Regions from separate parts of the Streptomyces sp. NPDC007162 genome, predicted to be linked through region 1. Evidence: riboswitches for the same ligand, from Rfam matches in the RefSeq annotation. Region 1 holds a riboswitch; each other region holds the start of a gene.
The links. Region 1 has a riboswitch for S-adenosylmethionine ahead of ABZ646_RS11325 (aminotransferase class V-fold PLP-dependent enzyme). Riboswitches for the same ligand answer to the same signal wherever they lie in the genome.
Positions count from the first base shown of each region.

Region 2: another riboswitch for S-adenosylmethionine. It lies ahead of ABZ646_RS25780 (amino acid ABC transporter permease); the one in region 1 lies ahead of ABZ646_RS11325 (aminotransferase class V-fold PLP-dependent enzyme).
Region 3: another riboswitch for S-adenosylmethionine. It lies ahead of thrC (threonine synthase); the one in region 1 lies ahead of ABZ646_RS11325 (aminotransferase class V-fold PLP-dependent enzyme).

Region 1 is NZ_JBEYFC010000068.1:19,789-22,045, reverse strand. It holds gene trpD (anthranilate phosphoribosyltransferase) at 1-645, shown strand, start outside; SAM riboswitch class IV at 793-909, shown strand; gene ABZ646_RS11325 (aminotransferase class V-fold PLP-dependent enzyme) at 1,074-2,257, shown strand, end outside.
Region 2 is NZ_JBEYFC010000237.1:7,982-10,238, forward strand. It holds gene ABZ646_RS25775 (amino acid ABC transporter ATP-binding protein) at 1-303, opposite strand, end outside; gene ABZ646_RS25780 (amino acid ABC transporter permease) at 300-1,280, opposite strand; SAM riboswitch class IV at 1,660-1,771, opposite strand; gene ABZ646_RS25785 (glutathione S-transferase C-terminal domain-containing protein) at 1,849-2,257, opposite strand, start outside.
Region 3 is NZ_JBEYFC010000003.1:38,362-40,618, reverse strand. It holds gene ABZ646_RS00815 (glucosyl-3-phosphoglycerate synthase) at 1-650, opposite strand, end outside; SAM riboswitch class I at 808-954, shown strand; gene thrC (threonine synthase) at 973-2,256, shown strand.

The DNA of each region.
Region 1 (2,257 bases):
CTGGGCGTCAACCTCGACCTGACCCCGCAGCGGGTCGCCGAGGTCGCCGAGGAGGCCGGTATCACCTTCTGCTTCGCCGTCAGGTTCCACCCGGCTCTCAGGTACGTGGGCGCGGCCCGCGGCCAGTTGGGCATCCGCACGGTCTTCAACATCCTCGGCCCGCTGACCAACCCGGCGCGGGTCCGGGCCCAGGCGGTCGGCGTCGCGGATCCCCGCATGGCCCCCGTGGTCGCGGGCGTCTTCGCGGAACGCGGCAACTCCTCCCTGGTGTTCCGTGGCGACGACGGCCTCGACGAGCTGACGACGACCGCCACGTCCCGGGTCTGGACCGTCCGCGACGGCAAGGTCACGGAGGAGACCTTCGACCCCCGTGACGTCGGTATCGACCTGGTCCCCGTGGAGGCGCTGCGGGGCGGCGACCCGTCGTACAACGCGGAGGTCGCCCGCCGCCTCCTGGACGGCGAGACGGGCCCGGTACGGGACGCGGTGCTGCTCAACTCGGCGGCGGCGCTGGTGGCCCTGGACCCGGGCCCGGGAACGCTGGCCGAACAGCTCTCGGCGGGCATGTCCAGGGCCGCGGAGTCGATCGACTCGGGCGCGGCCAAGCGGGCCCTGGAACGCTGGGCGGCGGCGACGCACAAGTAGGGGCGGCGCGGAGTCCGGCACCGCCGGGCTCCGCCGTCGTGGCTGACCGCCGTCGCGGTAGGTCGCGGTAGGAAAGAGGGAACCGCTCCGTCCCGTCATCCGGACAGGAGTTGCGCGTCCGCGATCAGTTCACCTACGTTTTTCCCAGGTCATGAGTGACAGTCATGAGGCCCCGGCCGACTGTCCGGCAACCCTCCGTCCGTGGCGGGGTGCCCCGGGTGAGGACCAGGCCGTGGGCAGCGAGGTCCACGGCAAGCGCGGACCCCTCGTACACCAGGGGTCCTGGTCGTCGAGGAGCCTTCCGTGAGCAAGCGAATGCGATAGGGCCGCAGAGCCCCGCCTCCGCATCCCCCTTTCTTCCTTCCTGCCGTCGCTCGAGCGCGTCCGCTCGCACGGCGGATTCCAGCTGCGCTCACGGGAGTTCACCCATGTCTGTCTCCACCACTGCCTCCGCCCGTACCGTTTGTGCCCCGTTGTCCGTTCTGGGACGGGACGTCACCGTTCCGCTCGTCACCGGCGGCGAGGTCGGTTACGCCGCGCTCGACTACGCGGCCAGCGCCCCCGCCCTCCAGCGGGTCTGGGACGACGTGGCGGCGTACGCGCCCTACTACGGCAGCGTCCACCGCGGCGCCGGATACCTCTCCCAGCTGTCCACGGACCTCTTCGAGAACGCCCGGAAGACCGTCGCCGAGTTCCTCGACTGCCGCCCCGACGACCAGCTGGTCTTCACCCGCTCGACCACGGACTCCCTGAACCTCCTGGCCCGTGCCCTCCCCGCCGACTGCCAGGTCTTCGTCTTCGAGACCGAGCACCACGCCTCCCTGCTGCCCTGGCGGGACGCCCGGGTCAGCTACCTCGACGCCCCCCGCACCCCGCAGCAGGCCGTGGCCACCCTGGAGCAGGCGCTCGCCGACCGTGACCCGTACGGCCCGGCCCTGGTCTGCGTCACCGGCGCCTCCAACGTCACGGGCGAACTGTGGCCGGTGCGCGAGCTGGCCGCCGCCGCGCACGCGCACGGCGCCCGGATCGTCCTGGACGCCGCCCAGCTCGCCCCGCACCACCCGGTCTCGGTCCGCGACCTCGACGTCGACTGGGTCGCCTTCTCCGGCCACAAGCTGTACGCCCCCTTCGGCTCGGGCGTCCTGGCCGGCCGCGCCGACTGGCTCCGGACCGCCGAGCCGTACCTCGCGGGCGGCGGCGCCAGCCGCAAGGTGACCCGGCACGAGGACGGGTCGGTGGCCGTGCAGTGGCACGAGAGCGCCGCGCGGCACGAGGCGGGGTCGCCCAACGTCATCGGCGCCTACTCCATCGCCTCCGCCTGCAGGGCTCTGACCGAGGCGGGCTGGGACACCCTGGTCGCCCGCGAACAGCACCTGATCGCCGAGGTCCGCGCGGGCCTCGCCGAGGTGCCCGAGGTCAGGGTGCTCTCCCTCTTCGGCGACGACGCCCCGCGCGTCGGCGTGATCAGTTTCGTGGTGGAGGGCTGGAACAGCTCCCACTTCGCCGCCGCCCTCTCCGCCGAGTACGGCATCGGCGTCCGCGACGGCCTCTTCTGCGCCCACCCCCTGGTCAGGACCCTGCTGGGTTCCGATCCCCAGACCCAGGGCGAGTG
Region 2 (2,257 bases), on a different contig from region 1:
GATCCGGCCGCGCTGGGCGAGGATGGCGCGCTCGCTCAGCTCCTTGAGTCTCTCGCCCTGCCGTTTCACCCCGATCAGTTCGTCGTTGATGCTGACGTAGCCGATCTCGGGCTTCTCCAGGTGGTTGATGACCCTGAGGAGCGTGGACTTGCCGGAGCCGGACGGGCCGAGGATGACGGTGACCTCGCCGGGGCGGATGGTCAGGTCGACGCCGTCGAGGACGCGGTGGGCGCCGTACCACTTGTGGACGTCGTGGATCTCCAGGGCGGCGGGGGCCGTCTGAAGGGTGTCGGTGATGCTCATACGGCGGCCTCCCGGCGGATGCGGGCGCGCAGGTCGGTGAGGCCGTCCCGCAGTCTCTGCAAGGGGGTCGGCGGCAGGGAGCGGGTGGCGCCCCGGGCGTAGTACCGCTCGACGTAGAACTGGATCACGGAGACGACGCTGGTGAGGATCAGGTACCAGACGGTGACCACCAGCAGCAGCGGCACGATGTCGCCGGGGTAGGTGGAGCCCATGCTCTGCGCGGTGCCGAAGAGGTCGAGCAGCGAGACGTAGAAGACCAGCGAGGTGCTCTTGATGAGACCGATGAGCTGGTTGACGTAGTTCGGGATGATCGACCTGAGCGCCTGCGGGAAGACGATTCTCCGGAACTGGTAGCCCTTGGGCAGTCCCAGCGCGGCGGCCGCCTCGTGCTGGCCCTGGTCCACCGAGAGGATGCCGCCGCGGACCACCTCGGCCGCGTAGGCCGCCTCGTTGAGGCTGAGGCCGATGACGGCGATGACCATGTCGGTGGCGAGCTTGGACTCGTCGAAGGAGAAGAAGGCCGGCCCGAAGGGGACGCCGACGCTCAACGTCTTGTACAGGGCGCTGAAGTTGTACAGGAAGAGCAGGACGACGATGAGCGGTATGGAGCGCAGCGCCCACACGTAGGTCCAGCTGACCGCGCGCAGCACCGGGCTCTTCGAGAGCCGGGCCAGGGCCAGCAGGATGCCTCCGAGGAGACCCAGCACCGCGCTGTAGGCGGTGACTTCGAGGGTGATGACCAGCCCGTCGAGAATGGTCGGCCGCAGGAACCAGTATCCCCAACGGTCCCACTGGTAGAAGGGGTTGATCACCAGTCCGTGGACGAACTGGGCGACCAGGACCAGGACGACGGCGGTGGCGATCCACCGTCCTGGCCTGCGCAGCGGGAGAACGCGCTGCGCTGTGAGCGGTTCTGACGGTTCGTCGGCGGCGGACGGCACCTCGGGGGCGAGGGTGGCGCCTGGGGGTTCACTCATGGCGGGCTCCGGCGGAGTCGGACACCCCGGATCCCACGGCCGGGCACGCGGCACCGCGCCGTGTTCGGGCACGGCACGGGGCGCGGGGGCGCGCGGGACACGGAGGCTGGGCGGACGGCGTCACACCGGACGGCCGGTGCTTTCGTCAGGAACGCTGCGGCACGAAGCTGCGGGACTGGGCTGAACCTGGTCAGACCCGGCAGCGGGCACAGCCCGGTGCGGTACACGCGCTACACAGGGCGCTGTTGACACGGAGCAGGTCGACGGCACGGTCGGCGACGAGCGGGCTCGGGTACGGCTGTACGCAGCCCTGAGCGCGGCGCGGGGCCGTGCTGGAAGCTGCGTACATGTCCGTCACCTGTCGCTTGGTGGCCCGTGGGCCGCGCGCTTACCGAACGTCGTCATTCGGTCGGGTCGTCACCTGGGGCACCCCACCGCGGTGCGAGGGTTGCCGGTCAGCCAGCCAGGGCTTGATGCTGACGCTCTTGACCGTTCTGGTCCGCAAGTTAGGCAGCCGCCCGAACAATTGTCAACGCCTGTCCAGTTGGCGGAACGGTTCGGGCCGCTCTCACCTGCGGGAAGCGTCTGCCGCATGCCCGGCCCAGTCCAGGATCTGGACGGCCGCGCCGGCGGCTTCCAGGCCCTGGCAACGGCCGTGGTGTCGGCGGGCGATGCCGTCGAGGTCGAGGTGGGCGCCGAAGGCCGGGTGCGCGGCAAGCCGCCGCGCACAGGCCCACAGCACCGGGTGGTCGGCGATGCGGTGCACGGCGGAGGCGTCCAGGTGGTTGCGGTGCACGGTGTCGAGTTGCACCAGGGTCACCCACAACTCGACGTCGGCAGCGGTCAGTCGACCACCGACCAGGAACTCGACTCCGGTCAGCCGCTGTTCCAGCTCGCCCAGTGCGGCGAGCAGGGTCCGCAGCGCCCGCGGGTCGCCGCCCTCCCGCCCGGCGCGCTGCGCGGCCTGCTCGACGTCC
Region 3 (2,257 bases), on a different contig from region 1:
ACGCCGTAGCCGACCGGGAAGGGGAGCTGTTCCAGCAGGGTGCGGCGGGCCGCGTACTCGCCGCCGAGCGGCTGCACGAACCCGGCCAGCTGCGGCCAGTGCATGTTCAGCAGGGGGCGGGCCATCAGCTCGGTGACCCGGCCGCCCTGGCCCGTCGCGCCGGCGAGCGGGCGGTCGTACATCGCCTTGACCAGGTGCACGTCCGGTTCGGTGAGCAGCGGGCCGACGATGCCGGTGACGAAGTCGGAGGAGAAGTCCTTCAGGTCGGCGTCGACGAAGCAGATGACGTCCCCGGTGGTGACGAGCAGCGAGCGCCACAGGACCTCGCCCTTGCCGGGGACGGCGGGGATGCGGGGGAGGATCGTGTCCCGGTGGACGACCCGGGCGCCCGCCGCCGCGGCCACCTCCGCCGTACGGTCGGTGGAGCCGGAGTCGACGACCACGATCTCGTCGACGAGCGGCGTCTGCCGCATCAGGTCGTGACGGATGACCGCGACGATGTCGCCGACCGTCTCCTCCTCGTTGAGCGCGGGCAGCACGACGGAGACGGACTGACCGGTGCGCTGCTTGGCGGCGAGTATCCGGTGCAGCGGACGGTCGGTCACGGACCAGGAGCGGGTGGCCAGCCAGCGCTCGACTTCTTCCAGCACAGTCAGCGGCTCCTCACTGTCACGGTCACACTGCGGGGTGTGATCCATCTCGCGGTACGGACGACTATCTCAACTGTCCTGGCCTTCGGTTACAGTCTTGAACAACGCGGGTGACCATCGCATGTCCTGGTGTCACCCTGCGTTGACAACCGAATACCGCTCATCCAGAGGGGCAGAGGGATACGGCCCGATGAAGCCCCGGCAACCCTCCAGCCGGTCTTTCCACGTCGTCGTGGTGAGGCTCCCGGCTAGGGAAGGTGCCAAATCCGTCTCACGGCGAGATGCGTCGTGAGGAAGATGAGGAGAAAGGGCCTCCCCTCACATGGCTGCGCAGACTGTTGCAACCGATTCCCCGAAGACGGTAGACCTCGGCCCCGCCACGGCGCTGTCCTGCCGGGAGTGCGGTCACCGCGTGCCGCTCGGCCCGGTGTTCGCCTGCGAGGAGTGTTTCGGCCCGCTGGAGATCGCGTACGACTTCTCGGCCTACGACACCGAGGAGCTCCGCAAGCGGATCGAGGCGGGACCCGCGAACATCTGGCGCTACGCGCCGCTGCTGCCCGTCCCCGCGGACGTGGCGACCAAGCCGAACATCAACCCGGGCTGGACCAAGCTCGTCCAGGCCGACAACCTGGCCAAGGAGCTCGGCGTCACCGGCGGGCTGTACGTGAAGGACGACTCGGGCAACCCGACGCACTCCTTCAAGGACCGGGTCGTCGCCCAGGCCGTCGAGGCCGCCCGCGCCTTCGGCTACACCACGCTCTCCTGCTCCTCCACCGGCAACCTGGCCGGCGCCGTCGGCGCGGCCGCGGCCCGGGCCGGCTTCCGCTCCTGCGTGTTCATCCCGCACGACCTGGAGCAGGGCAAGGTCGTCATGGCCGCGATCTACGGCGGCGAGCTCGTCGGCATCGAGGGCAACTACGACGACGTGAACCGTTTCTGCTCCGAGCTGATCGGCGACCCGGCCGGCGAGGGCTGGGGCTTCGTCAACGTCAACCTGCGGCCGTACTACGCCGAGGGCTCCAAGACCCTCGCGTACGAGATCTGCGAGCAGCTCGGCTGGCGGCTCCCGGACCAGCTGGTCGTCCCGATCGCGTCCGGCTCCCAGCTCACGAAGATCGACAAGGGGCTGCAGGAGCTGATCAGGCTCGGGCTCGTCGAGGACAGGCCGTACAAGATCTTCGGTGCGCAGGCGGAGGGCTGCTCGCCGGTGTCCACCGCGTACAAGGCGGGTCACGACGTGGTCCGGCCGCAGAAGCCGAACACCATCGCCAAGTCCCTCGCCATCGGCAACCCGGCGGACGGCCCGTACGTCCTCGACATCGCCCGGCGCACCGGCGGCGCGGTGGAGGACGTGACGGACGAGCAGGTCGTCGACGCCATCAAGCTGCTCGCGCGGACCGAGGGCATCTTCGCGGAGACCGCGGGCGGAGTGACGGTCGGAGTCACCAGGAAGCTCATCGAGAACGGGCTCATCGATCCGACGAAGTCGGTCGTCGTACTCAACACGGGTGACGGACTGAAGACGCTGGACGCGGTCGCGGGTACGGGACTCACCGCGACCATCCGCCCGAATCTCGAGTCTTTCCACGAGGCCGGGCTCGCCTGAG